2 regions of the Pseudoalteromonas sp. SiA1 genome follow, and region 2 is predicted to be linked to the other one. Evidence: predicted binding sites of a transcription regulator. Region 2 holds the regulator's gene; the other holds the start of a gene.
What was found. The regulator NrdR, encoded in region 2, represses ribonucleotide reductase genes. The targets are predictions, from matches to a motif close to AAACACNANATNTNGTGTTT.

Region 1: nrdA (class 1a ribonucleoside-diphosphate reductase subunit alpha) is a predicted target of NrdR. The motif match lies at 4,960-4,979, and genes of this name have one in related genera.

What each region holds. Positions count from the first base shown of each region.
Region 1 is NZ_CP076084.1:1,629,164-1,637,493, reverse strand. Features, by position in the region: gene serC (3-phosphoserine/phosphohydroxythreonine transaminase) at 1-323, opposite strand, end outside; gene gyrA (DNA topoisomerase (ATP-hydrolyzing) subunit A) at 422-3,121, opposite strand; gene ubiG (bifunctional 2-polyprenyl-6-hydroxyphenol methylase/3-demethylubiquinol 3-O-methyltransferase UbiG) at 3,300-4,010, shown strand; gene KK487_RS07505 (HAD family hydrolase) at 4,010-4,690, shown strand; gene nrdA (class 1a ribonucleoside-diphosphate reductase subunit alpha) at 5,102-7,384, shown strand; gene nrdB (class Ia ribonucleoside-diphosphate reductase subunit beta) at 7,458-8,330, shown strand, end outside.
Region 2 is NZ_CP076084.1:780,059-788,388, forward strand. Features, by position in the region: gene thrB (homoserine kinase) at 1-131, shown strand, start outside; gene thrC (threonine synthase) at 143-1,426, shown strand; gene glyA (serine hydroxymethyltransferase) at 1,695-2,951, shown strand; gene nrdR (transcriptional regulator NrdR) at 3,059-3,508, shown strand; gene ribD (bifunctional diaminohydroxyphosphoribosylaminopyrimidine deaminase/5-amino-6-(5-phosphoribosylamino)uracil reductase RibD) at 3,511-4,638, shown strand; gene KK487_RS03615 (riboflavin synthase) at 4,663-5,316, shown strand; gene ribBA (bifunctional 3,4-dihydroxy-2-butanone-4-phosphate synthase/GTP cyclohydrolase II) at 5,345-6,457, shown strand; gene ribH (6,7-dimethyl-8-ribityllumazine synthase) at 6,554-7,018, shown strand; gene nusB (transcription antitermination factor NusB) at 7,034-7,447, shown strand; gene thiL (thiamine-phosphate kinase) at 7,532-8,330, shown strand, end outside.

The sequences.
Region 1 (8,330 bases), 850 kb from region 2:
TCGCTGGTTGCACTTTTTGACCAAACGCCATTTTCACAATAAACTGCTTTTTTACCGTTAACATGAAGGTTTAAAGGTACGGCACTGAATTGACCTCGACCACCACCGTGCATAAATAGCACTTCAAACTCGTCACTTATATTCATTAAACGACGCAGGCTGGCTTCACATTTAGCGGTTAATGCTAAAAATTCATGACTACGATGACTTATTTCCATCACCGATACACCAAGACCTTGCCAGTTTAAAAACTCTTTTTGTGCCTTTTGCATGACTGCCGGTGGTAACATTGCAGGGCCTGCACAAAAATTATATATACTCATTACCTTTTCCTCATTCCAGTAATTTAACTTGAATTAAACTAATTTAATTTTTTTCAACTACATAAAAAAAGCGGCCAAGGCCGCTTTTTTCAATCTAATTATTCTGAAGGAGGATTGTCATCCGCCACTTCATCAATAACTGTATCTACTGTTTCAACGTCTTCGATATCAACCAAGTCACTTTCAGTCACTTCAATTTCTTCTATACGTTGTAAACCAACTACTTGCTCTTCGTCAATAGTTCTGATCAAAATAACACCTTGGGTGTTACGTCCAACCGTAGAAACTTCATTAACACGAGTACGTACTAAGGTACCACGATTCGAAATAATCATTATTTCGTCGTTGTCATCAACCTGTACAGCACCAACAACAGCACCGTTACGCTCACTCACTTTGATTGATACAACACCTTGAGTTGCACGACTCTTAGATGGGTAATCTTCAAGTTGGGTACGCTTGCCGTAGCCATTTTCTGTCACTGTTAATATTGCACCATCATTCTTTGGTACAATAAGTGATACAACACGCTGATCGTCTGGCATCTTAATACCACGAACACCCGTTGCAGTACGGCCCATAGGACGTACACCTTTGAAACGGATTTCAGGCTTACCTTCTTCATCAAGAACAGGGTTACCATTTTCATCAACAACAGCCGTTTCTTCAGCCTCTTTAAAGCGAACAACTTTACCCGCATCAGTGAACAACATAATTTCGTTGCTGCCATCGGTAATATCAACACCGATTAAGCTATCACCTTCGTTTAAGTTAACCGCAATGATTCCGCTTGCACGTTGACGACTGTATGCCGTTAATGGCGTCTTCTTAACCGTACCGAACGCCGTCGCCATAAAGATGTATTTATCATCTTCATAATCGCGTACTGGCAGGATTGCAGTAATACGTTCATCTGCTTCAAGTGGTAATAAGTTAACAATTGGCTTACCGCGCGCTGCACGACTGGCAAGTGGCAACTGGTATACTTTAAGCCAATATAAACGACCCGCTGTAGAGAAACAAAGAATAGTATCGTGCGTATTGGCAACCAATAAACGTTCAATGAAATCTTCATCTTTCATCTTAGTTGCTGATTTACCTTTACCACCACGACGCTGCGCTTCGTAATCAGTTAATGCTTGATACTTAACGTACCCTTCATGTGAAAGCGTAACAACTACGTTTTCTTCGTTGATTAAATCTTCAAGGCTTATATCGTGTGCTGCAGCATTTATTTCAGTGCGGCGCTCATCACCATATTGCTCTTTAATTTCAACGAGCTCATCACGAATAACTTCCATTAAACGCTCTGGATTTGCCAAAATGAATAATAACTCGGCAATCAACTCAAGTAATGATTGATATTCGGTAAGAATTTTTTCGTGTTCAAGACCAGTAAGTTTGTGTAAACGTAAGTCTAATATTGCTTGAGCTTGTTGCTCAGAAATATAGTACTGACCATCACGAATACCAAGCTCGCTTGCTAACCAATCTGGGCGTGCCACGTTGTCTTCGCCTGCTTTATCAAGCATGGCTTTAACATTACCTAATTCCCATGGACGCGCTGTTAATGCAACTTTTGCTTCAGCAGGTGTTGGCGACTTACGAATAAGTTCGATAATTGGGTCAATGTTAGCCAGTGCAATCGCTAAACCTTCTAGCGTATGCGCACGGTCGCGGGCTTTGCGTAAATCAAATACCGTACGACGGGTAACAACTTCACGACGGTGAATAATAAATTCTTCAAGCATTTCTTTTAAGTTGAAACACTTAGGTTGGTTATTAATTAACGCAACCATATTCATACCAAACACAGTTTGTAACTGAGTTTGTGAATAAAGATTGTTTAGAATAACTTCACCTACGTCACCACGTTTGATCTCGATAACGATACGCATACCGTCTTTATCTGATTCATCACGTAATGCGCTGATCCCTTCAATTTTTTTATCTTTAACTAGCTCGGCGATTTTTTCAATCAAACGTGCTTTGTTAACTTGGTAAGGGATTTCATGAACAATAATGGTTTCGCGACCCGTCTTTTCATCGGTTTCGATGTCAGCACGCGCACGCATGTACACTTTACCACGACCGGTTTGATAAGCTTGTTCAATGCCTTTTTTACCGTTAATAATCGCCGCAGTTGGGAAATCAGGCCCAGGAATGTAATCCATTAACTCAGTAATGGTCAATTCAGGGTTTTGAATAAGCGCTAAACAGCCATTCACGACTTCTGTTAAGTTATGTGGCGGAATATTTGTTGCCATACCAACCGCAATACCTGATGAACCATTAACTAATAGGTTAGGTATTTTAGTGGGTAACACATCAGGAATTTGCTCTGTGCCATCGTAGTTAGGCACAAAATCAACCGTTTCTTTTTCAAGATCGGCTAATAATTCGTGCGACATTTTTGCCATACGTACTTCTGTATAACGCATTGCCGCTGCTGAATCACCATCAACCGAACCAAAGTTACCCTGACCATCTACTAGCATGTAACGCAGTGAGAATGGCTGAGCCATACGTACGATGGTGTCATAAACTGCACTGTCGCCGTGTGGGTGGTATTTACCGATTACGTCACCGACCACACGGGCCGATTTTTTGTAAGGCTTGTTCCAGTCATTACTAAGCTCGTTCATTGCAAACAAAACGCGGCGGTGAACAGGTTTTAAACCGTCACGTACGTCTGGTAATGCACGTCCTACAATTACACTCATGGCGTAATCTAAGTAGGAGTTTTTTAACTCGTCTTCAATATTGACTGGCAGAATTTCATTGGCGAGATCAGTCATTTGATATCACATTCCTTCAGTATCAGCTCTTAACAACCCAGTATTAGGTATTAAGAGTGTTTGTTATTATTTCTAAGTAACCATGCTATCACAATTAATTTTAATTTACAGGCGCAAAACTTTGCGATTTATCAATTTAGGCCTATATAATGGCCTCAGATTGACGAGGAAGTATTTTATGACCGAACATCAAAATGTAGATAACGCAGAAATAGCAAAGTTTGAAGCCATCGCAGAACGTTGGTGGGATTTAGAAGGCGAATTTAAGCCGCTTCACGAAATTAATCCATTACGATTAGATTTCATCGCAGACAAAACCAAAGGATTATTTGATAAAGAAACCCTAGATGTAGGATGTGGTGGTGGCATTTTAAGTCACAGCATGGCGCGAATGGGCGCAAACGTAACAGGTATCGATATGGGGCAAGAGCCTTTAACTGTCGCCAAGTTACACAGCTTAGAAACAAGTGTCCCCGTTGAGTATATAAAAGTACCTGCAGAGCAGTTTGCAGATGAGCACCCTGAGCGCTTTGATGTGATCACTTGTATGGAAATGTTAGAGCACGTCCCCGACCCTGCATCTATTATTCATGCGGTGGCTAAATTGGCAAAACCAGGCGCTGATGTTTTTTTCTCTACTCTTAATAAAACCCCAAAAGCTTATTTATACGCTATTGTCGGGGCAGAAAAACTACTAAAAATGGTCCCAGAGGGTACCCATGACCATAAAAAGTTTATTAAACCTGCACAATTAATTGCATGGGCAGAGCAAGCTGGCTTAAAAGTACGTGCCAGTGCTGGGTTAAGTTACAATCCACTTTCAAAGCAATATACAATTAGTGATGATGTGAGCGTAAATTATATGCTGCATTTTGAGAAGTTAGCGTAATGGCAAGCTCTCAAACCCCCATTGCCCCAATGGAATATCAAGCATTGCTGTTTGACTTAGATGGCACTTTACTCGATACCGCTGATGATTTAGGCGCCGCACTAAACACCGTGCTGCAAAATCATCAACAACCCCAAGTGGGCAGTGATATATATCGCCCCGCGGCTTCAAACGGTGCTGCCGCTTTATTGGCTGCTGGTTTTAAAGAAAGCTGGGCACAACAGCCGCAAGAGCAACTTTTACATGAGCTAGTTACGCAATACGCTGCCAACATTGCCACCCATACCCAATGTTTTGTAGGAATAGAGCAATTACTAATCGCACTTGATAACAAAGCAATCCCTTGGGGAATTATGACCAATAAGCCCGGATTTTTAACTGATCCTTTAGTCAAAGCGATTCCTGCATTAAAAAATGCACGTATTGTGGTTAGCGGTGATACCTTAGCTGAATCTAAGCCCTCACCCCTTCCTTTACTGTATTGCGCTGAGCAAATGAGTGTAGATCCTTCGCGTTGCTTATATATAGGTGATGCGCAGCGTGACATTCAGGCAGGTAAAGCAGCCAATATGCACACCGCAACCGCACTATGGGGATATGTACCGAGTGTTGACGAGGCATTGGCTTGGAATGCGGATTTTAATTGGCACAGTCCTATAGATGCATTTAACCACATATAGTGCCATGTTAATTAATAAACACTACATATTGTGATTGTGTTAGTTTTTACGCAAAGCTTGATGATAAAAAAAGCAGACAAAATTTATTTTAAAAAAGCGTAAATTTAATCTTTCCTTAGTTGATTTTTACAAATTTCAACTTAACCGAATGATCAAAGGTTAATGCCTACTAACACAATTGCGTTATCCCAACGTTATCCACAATGAGAGCGGTTTCTGTCCCTTGCAAAAGATCCCAGACCACACTATCTTGTGATCTCTAATTTGAACAACACCAGATATTGTGGCTAAATGTTATTCAATTAAATTCACCAAACCGGTGAAAATAACAATAAACGAATAGGCACTGCGCTTTTTTAGGTGCACGCATTGGTCAAAAATATTTAATTCCCAAGGAATACAGGCAAAGCTATGAACCAACAGTTATCTGTAAGCAAACGTGACGGTCGTAAAGAGCCACTCGATCTTGATAAGATCCATCGCGTTATTGAATGGGCCGCCGAAGGTTTAAATAACGTTTCGGTTTCACAAGTTGAACTAAAATCGCATATTCAATTTTATGACGGTATTCGTACTAAAGACATCCACGAAACGATTATTAAAGCTGCTGCGGATCAGATCTCAAAAGAATCGCCTGATTATCAGTACCTTGCTGCTCGTTTAGCTGTATTCCATTTACGTAAAAAAGCCTATGGCCAGTTTGAACCACCGCGTCTTTTTGACCATGTTACTAACATGGTTGAACAAAAACGCTACGATGCACATTTACTCGTTGATTACACAGAGCAAGAATTAGATGAGCTAGATGCGTACTTAGACCATTCTCGCGATCTTAACTTTAGCTACGCAGCAGTAAAACAGCTTGAAGGTAAATACCTAGTTCAAAACCGTGTAACGGGTGAAATTTACGAAAGCGCGCAGTTTTTATATATCTTAGTGGCTGCAAGCTTATTCTCTGATTACCCTCGTGATACACGTATTGATTACATCAAACGTTTTTATGATGCGGTTTCATTATTTAAAATTTCTTTACCTACGCCAATTATGTCGGGCGTACGTACACCAACACGCCAGTTTAGCTCATGTGTACTTATTGAGTGTGGCGATAGCCTAGACTCAATTAATGCTACATCATCAGCAATTGTTAAATACGTTTCTCAACGTGCTGGTATTGGTATTAATGCAGGTCGTATTCGTGCACTAGGTAGCCCTATTCGTAACGGTGAAGCGTACCACACAGGTTGTATTCCGTTTTATAAGCACTTTCAAACAGCGGTTAAAAGCTGTTCGCAAGGCGGTGTACGTGGTGGCGCAGCAACCCTTTTCTACCCGCTTTGGCATTTAGAAGTTGAAAACTTATTAGTACTTAAAAACAACCGTGGCGTTGATGATAACCGCGTACGTCACTTAGATTACGGCGTACAGTTTAATAAACTCATGTACTCACGTTTAATTAAAGATGATTACATTACGTTATTCAGCCCCTCTGATGTGCCTGGCCTTTACGATGCATTTTTTGAAGATCAAGACGAGTTTGACGCGCTATATGTAAAATATGAGCAAGACGAGTCAATTCGTAAAAAACGAATTAAAGCAATTGAGCTGTTCTCTATGTTTGCTCAAGAACGTGCTAGCACGGGTCGTATTTACTTACAAAACGTTGACCACTGTAATACACACAGTCCGTTTATCTCAAAAGTGGCGCCTATTCGTCAATCTAACTTATGTTTAGAAATTGCGTTACCAACTAAGCCTCTTAGCAACGTGAATGATGAAGAAGGTGAAATTGCACTTTGTACATTATCTGCGTTTAACTTAGGTGCCATTGAGTCTTTAGATGAACTAGAAGAGTTAGCTGAGCTTGCGGTACGCGCACTTGATAACCTACTTGATTTCCAAGACTACCCAGTACCTGCAGCTAAAAATGCAACTATGGGACGTCGTACGCTAGGCATAGGCGTTATTAACTACGCATACTACCTAGCTAAAAACGGTAAGCGTTATTCAGATGGCAGCGCAAATGCGCTTACGCACAGAACATTTGAAGCGATTCAGTACTACCTAATGAAAGCATCTAATGAGCTGGCAAAAGAGCGTGGTGCCTGTCCTAAATTTAACGAAACAACGTACTCACAAGGTATTATGCCAACGGATACGTACAAACGTGATTTAGATAAAATTTGTGATGAACCACTTCATCTTGATTGGGACGCGTTACGTTCCAGCATTAAAGAGCACGGTATGCGTAACTCAACACTGAGCGCATTAATGCCATCAGAAACATCATCGCAAATATCTAATGCAACCAATGGCATTGAGCCACCGCGTGGCCATATTAGTGTTAAAGCAAGTAAAGACGGTATTTTAAAACAAGTTGTCCCTGAGTACGAACGCCTTAAAGATAGCTATGAGTTACTGTGGGATATCCCATCTAACGATGGTTACTTACAATTAGTAGGCATAATGCAGAAATTTATCGACCAAACGATTTCAGCAAATACTAATTATGATCCAAATAAATACGAAGGCGGTAGAGTACCTATGAAAGTCTTATTAAAAGACTTACTTGGTGCCTACAAGCTAGGTGTTAAAACGCTGTACTACCATAACACCCGTGATGGCGCATCAGACGCACAAGAAGACGCTCCAGAAGTGGAAGATGATGATTGTGCAGGCGGCGCGTGTAAAATTTAATAGTTAAACTTAAAGCGGGCGCCTTGCCCGCTTTGTCCTGATAGTTTTAGTGATAGTTTTTTGAGTGATAAACATGTCTTATACTACTTTTAGCAGAAATCATAATAACCAAATGCAAGAGCCAATGTTTTTTGGTCAAACCGTTAACGTGTCACGTTACGATCAACAAAAATACCCTATTTTTGAAAAGCTGATTGAAAAACAATTGTCTTTCTTTTGGCGTCCTGAAGAAGTTGACGTAAGTAAAGACCGTTTAGACTTTCAAGCGCTTCCTGATCACGAAAAACATATCTTTTTAAGTAACTTAAAATACCAAACTTTACTTGATAGTGTTCAAGGCCGTTCGCCTAACGTTGCACTATTGCCAATTGTGTCAATTCCTGAGCTTGAAACATGGATTGAAACATGGGCGTTTAGTGAAACCATTCACAGCCGTTCATACACACATATTATTCGTAATGTAACTCAAGCCCCTGAACTCATTTTTGACGACATTGTTAGCAATGACAAAATTAGTGAACGTGCCGATGCCGTAACCACTTATTACGACGATTTAATTAACTCGGTGTCGCTTTACAACCTGTACGGTGAAGGCAAACATGACATTAATGGTGAAACCGTTGTGGTTAATTTATTTGAGCTGAAAAAGAAATTGTATCTGGCGATGATGTCAGTGAACATTCTTGAAGCTATTCGCTTTTATGTCAGCTTTGCGTGTTCATTTGCGTTTGCAGAGCGTGAGCTAATGGAAGGCAATGCTAAAATTATTAAGCTTATTGCCCGTGATGAAGCGCTTCACCTTTCAGGCACTCAGCATATTTTAAATATTATGCAAGATGGCAAAGACGACCCTGAAATGGCAATTGTTGCTGCACAGTGCCGTGAAGAAGCAATCAAGATGTTTGTTGACGCTGCAGAGCAAGAAAAAGAATGGGCCGAGTACCTG
Region 2 (8,330 bases):
GTGTATGTAAAACGCTTGAAGCGGCAGAGCAATGCGCGCAGTGGCTAGAGGAAAATTACATCAACGAACAAGGCTTTTGCCATATTTGTAAATTAGATAACGACGGCACGCGTCAATTAAATGTTTTATAGGATAAAGAGTCATGCAATTACATAATTTAAAAGAATATTCACAAAAAGTGTCGTTTGTTGAAGCTGTAAAAACAGGACTAGGGCGTAATCAAGGTGTGTTTTTTCCAGAGTCGTTAGCGCCATTAAGTGATGTTGATGCATTACTAGATATGGACTTTGTTACTCGCAGCGGCAAAATTTTATCGCACCTTATTGGTGACGAGCTGCCAAGTGATACTGTTGCCCAGATGGTTAAGAATGCGTTTAACTTTCCGGTTAAGCTGGTGGAAGTTGAAGATAATACCTATTGCTTAGAGTTATTTCACGGCCCAACACTGGCATTTAAAGATTTTGGTGGCCGTTTTATGGCCGAGTGCTTGGCGCAATTTAATCAAGGTGAAAAAGTCACTATTTTAACTGCAACATCGGGTGATACCGGGGCTGCCGTAGCGCATGCTTTTTATAACAAACCAAATATTGATGTCGTTATTTTATACCCTAAAGGTAAAATTTCATTAGCGCAGCAAAAGTTATTTACAACGCTTGGTGACAACATTCACTGTTATGCGATTGAGGGTAGTTTTGATGATTGCCAAGAGTTGGTTAAAAAATCATTTTTAGATGAAGAGCTAAAATCGAAGTTAGGTTTAAACTCAGCAAATTCAATTAACATTAGCCGTTTAGTCGCGCAGGTATGTTATTACTTTGAAGCCATTGCACAGCTGCCAAAAGAAAAGCGTGCTACAGCGCATATTTCAGTACCGAGTGGTAACTTTGGTAATGTGTGTGCGGCTATGATTGGCGCGGTTATTGGTATGCCTGTAGGTAAACTAAGCGCGACTACAAACCAAAACGACACAGTACCGCGCTTTATGCTTGATAAAAATTGGACGCCTAATGCGACAATTGAATCGCTTTCAAATGCAATGGATGTGAGTAAACCTAATAACTGGCCACGTGTGCAATCAATGTTAGATAATAACTGGTTTAGTTATGATAACTTTTATTCGGTGAGTGTTGATGAACAGCAAACACAAACAGTGATGAAAAAAATTCAACAGCTTGGCTATATTGCAGAGCCTCACACCGCAATTGCTTACCAAGGTCTTGTAGAAAATAAGGCGGCAGATGCTGTGGGGATTTTTTTAGCGACTGCGCATCCGGCCAAATTTAAAGACAGCGTTGAGGATATCCTTAATGTTGAATTAGATATGCCAAAGCCGTTAGCTGATGCATTAGCAAAACCGTGTTTAGCCACTGATATGCACAACGATTATGATATTTTGCGTACAGAGTTGTTTAAAAAGCTTGCCTAAAAAAGGCAGATAATAAAAGCGGCTTAGGCCGCTTTTTTTGTTTGTTTATGCATCGCTTTAGACATAACGCATAAGCTATATAAATGTAGTAAATAAAATTCATTTAAAATTGTTATTAGTTTATAAAAAAATATCATCATCAAAATGCTGTGAAATAGTTTCAATCCCTGTTTAAATATCCTCAACTTAAGAGCGTAGGCAAAACGTCGTTTTAAGCGTACAATAAAGCCTCTAAAAAATACCCATACACGTTGCCCAGGAGACCCCAATGTTAGAACGTAGCATGAATATTTCGGACTTTGATCCAGAGTTATTTGACGCGATGAGCAAAGAAACATCACGTCAGGAAGAGCATATTGAGTTAATTGCATCTGAAAACTACTGTAGCCCACGCGTACTTGAAGCGCAGGGTTCTCAGCTGACTAACAAATACGCTGAAGGTTACCCGGGCAAACGTTACTACGGTGGCTGTGAGCACGTAGACGTGGTTGAGCAACTTGCTATTGACCGCGCAAATGAATTATTTGGTACAGATTACGCAAACGTACAGCCTCATGCCGGTTCACAAGCGAATGCTGCTGTTTTCCAAGCTCTTTTAAGCCCACTTGATACTGTATTAGGCATGAGCCTAGCGCACGGTGGTCATTTAACGCACGGCTCACACGTTAACTTCTCTGGTAAAACATACAACGCAATTCAGTATGGCCTTAACGAAGAAACTGGCGAAATTGATTACGCACAAGTTGAAGCGTTAGCACTTGAGCACAAACCAAAAATGATCATTGCTGGTTTTTCTGCATACTCAGGTATTGTTGATTGGGCTAAGTTCCGTGAAATTGCAGACAAAGTAGGTGCTTACTTATTTGTTGATATGGCGCACGTTGCAGGTTTAATTGCTGCGGGTGTTTACCCAAGCCCAGTGCCATTTGCTCACGTTGTAACAACCACAACACACAAAACATTAGCGGGTCCTCGCGGTGGTTTAATCATCTCTGCGTGTGGCGATGAAGAAATTTACAAAAAGCTAAACAGCGCTGTTTTCCCAGGTGGCCAAGGTGGTCCTTTATGTCATGTTATTGCTGCTAAAGCGGTTGCATTTAAAGAAGCACTTCAACCTGAGTTTAAAACATACCAAGCACAAGTTGTTAAAAATGCACAAGCAATGGTTGCGGTATTACAAGAGCGCGGCTACAAAGTAGTATCGGGTAAAACTGACAACCACTTATTCTTACTTGATTTAATCGACAAAGATATCACAGGTAAAGATGCAGATGCTGCCCTAGGTAATGCGAATATCACGGTTAACAAAAACTCAGTACCGAACGATCCACGTTCACCATTTGTTACCTCTGGTCTGCGTATTGGTTCACCAGCAATCACTCGTCGTGGCTTTAAAGAAGCTGAATCAAAAGAGTTAGCGGGCTGGATCTGTGATGTACTAGACAACATCGAAGATGAGTCAGTACAAGCGCAAGTAAAAGAAAAAGTGAAAGCAATTTGTGCAAAATTACCTGTTTACGCTTAATCCAAGAGTAAAATAGTAATTTAGATCACAACTGCACACATTTTTGTTATGATAATGGCCGCTATGATAGCGGCCATTTTTTGTTTTTAAAACGGAAACACACAGTTATGCATTGCCCTTTTTGCACCGCCAAAGATACTAAAGTTATTGATTCTCGCCTTGTAGGTGGGGGACACCAAGTACGTAGACGTCGTGAATGTAATGAATGCCACGAACGATTTACCACCTTTGAAGGGGCTGAATTAGTGATGCCACGGGTCATCAAGCAAGATGGCAGCCGCGAACCGTTTAATGAAGATAAGTTACTAAATGGCTTAACTCGCGCCCTCGAAAAACGCCCCGTAAGCACTGAGCAAGTTGATGAAGTGGTTAATATTATTAAGTCGCAGTTACGTGCCACTGGCGAACGCGAGGTGTCTAGCCATTTGGTGGGTGAGTGCATTATGGAAGCGCTTAAAAAGTTAGATAAAGTGGCTTATGTAAGATTTGCCTCTGTGTATCGCTCGTTTGAAGATATACGCGAATTTGGTGAAGAAATAGCCCGCTTAGGGGAATAGTAATGACCAAGCAAAGTTCGTTTTCAGAGGATGATAAACGCTACATGGCCCGCGCTATTGAACTGGCAAAAAAAGGGCGCTTTACCACCACTCCTAATCCTAATGTTGGCTGCGTACTCGTAAAGAATAATAAAGTAATAGGTGAAGGATTTCATCGGTTAGCGGGCCAAGGTCATGCAGAGGTAAACGCACTGGCTATGGCTGGCGAAAATGCAAAAGGCGCAACCGCTTATGTAACACTTGAGCCTTGCAGTCATTATGGTCGAACACCGCCATGTGCTGAAGGGCTAAAAGTAGCCGGTGTTAAAAAAGTGATTGCCGCAATGGTTGACAGCAACCCGCAAGTTGCAGGCAAAGGTCTGAAAATTTTAGCGGATGCTGGTATAGAAGTTGCTCACGGATTACTTGAAGCGCAAGCTCGCGCATTAAACCTTGGGTTTTTTAAGCGCATGGAGCAGGGGTTACCCTTTGTGACTTGCAAAATGGCCGCCAGTATTGATGGTAAAACGGCGCTTAAAAACGGCCAAAGTAAATGGATAACAGGCCCCGCTGCGCGCCAAGATGTGCAACTATACCGAGCACAAAACTGTGCAATTTTAACCGGTGCCGATACGGTATTAATGGATGATGCAAAATTAAATGTGCGCCCAGAAGAGTTACCGTATTCTTTACCAACTGATTTACCACTGCGCCAACCGGTTCGCGTTGTTATTGACTCACAAAATAGACTTACCCCTGATCTTGCCTTATTTTCAATTCAAAGTGAGGTGATAATATTTACCACCAAGGTTGATAAATCGCATCAGTGGCCTCATTTTGTTAAACAGATTGAAGTACCTGAAAATAATAATAAAGTAGATTTACTGGCCGTGTTAAACACGCTAGCCCAATTGCAGTTTAATAATGTGTGGCTAGAGGCCGGAGCAACACTGGCTGGCAAAATGACAGAACTTGATTTAATTGATGAGTTTGTTTTTTACATTGCCCCTAAATTAATGGGCTGCGATGCTAAAAGTTTACTGAATTTCCCAGAGTTAATGAGTATGCAAAATACCATTAATTTAACTTTTAATGAGTGTGTGCCAATTGGTGATGATTTACGTATCACAGCACTAAAAAAAGCTCATTAATCATTTTATATAAAGAGTAGCACTATGTTTACTGGAATAGTTGAAGCGACAGGTAAAATTGCGTTATTACAAAAAAAACAAGGTGATTTAGCTATTCGTATCCAAAGTAAAAACCTTGATATGAGTGATGTTAAGTTAGGTGACAGTATTGCAACTAATGGTGTCTGCCTGACGGTTGTTGATAAGCATATTGATGGCTTTAGTGCTGACTTATCAAATGAAACGATTAGCTTAACGGGATTTGCACATTACGCATTAGGGCAAACCGTTAATCTAGAAAAGGCGATGCAACCTGTCTCGCGCCTCGGTGGTCATTTAGTGTCTGGCCATGTAGATGGTATTGCCACTATCACAGCGATTAATGCCAATGCGCGAGCAACAGAATATTGGTTAGCCACCGATGAAAATTTAATGAAATACATTCCTTACAAAGGGTCGGTTTGTATTGATGGTATTAGCCTGACGGTTAATGCGGTTGAAGGTAATAAATTTAAACTGACTATTGTGCCGCATACCAGCGGGCAAACGACCATAGCTGACTTTAAAGTTGGCACCCAAGTTAATTTAGAGGTCGACCAAATAGCACGTTATTTAGAGCGCCTAGTTAGAGGGGCTGAGCAGCCTACGGGTTCAGATATTTCGATGAGCTTACTCGCTAAAGCGGGCTTTATAAAATAACGACATTGACAACTTATACGAGCAACTTATGAATTTAAACAGCGCACAAGAAATAATTGATGACATTAAAGCCGGTAAAATGGTTATTTTAATGGATGATGAAGACAGAGAAAATGAAGGCGATTTAATTATTGCTGCTGAACACATTAGTGCAGAAGCGATTAACTTTATGGCGACTCATGGCCGTGGACTAATTTGTTTAACGATGACTCAAGAGCGTTGCTCGCAGCTTGATTTACCATTAATGGTAAAAAATAATGGTGCCGCATTCTCAACTAATTTCACTATGTCGATTGAAGCATCAAAAGGGGTTACCACAGGTATTTCTGCAGCGGATCGTGCCCGCACTGTTCAAGCTGCCATCGCGAAAGGCGCTGTGCCAAGCGATATTGTACAACCAGGTCATATTTTTCCTATTATGGCGCAACCAGGCGGCGTGTTAACACGTGCAGGGCATACAGAAGCAGGGTGTGACTTAGCGCGTTTAGCAGGGCTTGAGCCATCATCAGTGATTGTAGAAATCCTAAATGAAGATGGCACCATGGCGCGTCGTCCTGATTTAGAAGTATTTGCTAAGCAACATGATATTAAAATTGGCACCATTGCTGATTTAATCGAGTACCGCAACCTAAACGAAACCACAATTGAGCAAGTTGCAAAATGTAAATTGCCAACTGAACATGGTGAGTTTGACTTAGTGACATACAAAGACACCATTGATGGGCAGTTACACTATGCATTGCTTAAAGGTGAAATAAAACAACAAGAACCGACCTTAGTACGTGTGCATTTACAAAGTACCTTTAACGATATTTTACTCTCTGATCGCAATGCTGACCGTAGTTGGGGTTTATCGCAAGCAATGGCTTATATTGCTGAGCATAATGGCGCCTTAGTTATTTTAGGTAAGCAAGAAAGCACTGAAGAGTTAGAAGCCACAGTAAAAGCGTTTGCCGCAGCTGATGCGGGTGAAAATGTGACGCCACGTAAATTTCAAGGTACTTCGCGCACCGTCGGTGTGGGTTCGCAAATTCTGGCTGATTTAGGTATTCAAAAAATGCGTTTGATGAGTTTACCTAAAAAATACCATGCATTATCAGGGTTCCATTTAGAAGTGGTTGACTACGTAGAGCCACAATAATTACGCGCTAGGTTATTATTTTATTTATGTGGTATAATGCGCATCAATTTTTTTTGCGCAACCGAAATCGCTTAAACTTATTTTTAGGGTTATCAAATGAAAATTATTGAAGGTAATAAATACGCTCCAGGCAAAAAGTTTGCCATTGTCATTTCTCGTTTTAATGACTTTATTGGTAGTAGCTTGCTTGCAGGTGCTGTTGATGAGCTAAAACGTACTGGTGGAGTATCAGAAGACGATATTACCGTGATTTACGTACCCGGTGCGGTTGAATTACCTTTAGCAGCGAAACGCGTTGCAGCAAAAAAAGAATATGATGCAATTATCGCCTTAGGTGTAGTGATCAGAGGGGGCACGCCTCACTTTGATCTCGTCGCTGGCGAGTCAAATAAAGGGCTTGCACAAGTATCGCTTGAGTATGATATCCCGGTTGCATTTGGCGTATTAACCACTGAAAGCATTGAGCAAGCAATTGAGCGCGCAGGTACCAAAATGGGTAACAAAGGCGGCGAAGCTGCTTTAGGTGCGCTTGAAATGGTTAATGTGTTAGATAAAATTTAAGTTTAAGGAATTTTTGTGAAACCAGCAGCAAGACGTAAAGCACGTATCTTAGCACTTCAAGCCGTGTATTCATGGCAATTAAGCGGCAATGCAATTGCCGATATCGAACAACAAATGTTGATCGAAAACGATGTGACTAAAATTGATGTTGAATATTTTAAAGATTTAGCGCGTGGAGTTGCCGTAAATCATAAGCAACTAGACGAAGCTGTATCGCCTCATTTAACTCGTCCATTTGATGAATTAGACGAAGTTGAACGTGCAATCTTACGTTTAAGCAGCTACGAGCTTAAATTTCGTGAAGATGTTCCTTACAAAGTGGCTATCAATGAAAGCATTGAATTAGCGAAAATGTTTGGCGCTGAAGATAGCCATAAATTTGTAAACGGTGTACTTGATAAAGCTGTAAAACAGTTACGCAAGTCATAACAACTTAAGCTGCATATTAATTTCAGTGAGTTGTTATAAATAACCGTTAAAAAGGAGAGCCGGCATAGGTCGGCTTTTTTGTGTATGAAGGAATTTGAATTAATTAATCACTACTTTAAAGGTCGCGGTATCACTCGTCGCGATGTTAATTTAGGGATTGGAGATGACTGTGCGCTTGTCACAGTACCAGCAAACTGTCAGCTTGCTGTAACAACAGATACCTTAGTTGCTGGGGTGCATTTTTTTCATGATATCTCTCCTCGCGCATTAGGGCATCGAGCTCTGGCAGTAAATTTAAGTGATTTAGCTGCCATGGGTGCAGAGCCTACATGGGTATCGGTTGCACTCACGTTGCCAAGTATCGATCCACAATGGATTGCAGAACTGACTGACGGCATGCATGAAATTGCTGAGTACTTTAATGTACAAATTATTGGTGGCGATACGACTCAAGGCCCACTCAGTATTACTATTTGTGCAAAAGGCACGGTTCCTGAAGGTAAAGCACTGCGTCGAAGTGGCGCAAAAGTGGGCGACTGGATTTTTGTAACCGGACCGCTAGGTGATGCTGGTTTGGCTATTGAGTCAAAAAAACAAGGTTTGCCAGTTGCACCTGAACATTTAAAGCATATTAATAAATGTTTAAACTTTCCAACGCCACGCGTGGCCGCCGGACAAGCTTTGCGTGGCTTAGCGTCATCAGCTATTGATATTTCAGACGGTTTACTTGCTGATTTAGGGCACATTTTGGATTTGTCACAGGTCAGTGCAACAATCAATATTGAAAATGTACCTACTTCTGATGCGATGCAAGCGAGTCTTGATTTTGAGCAACAGCTTCCTTTTATACTCAACTATGGCGATGACTATGAACTACTTTACA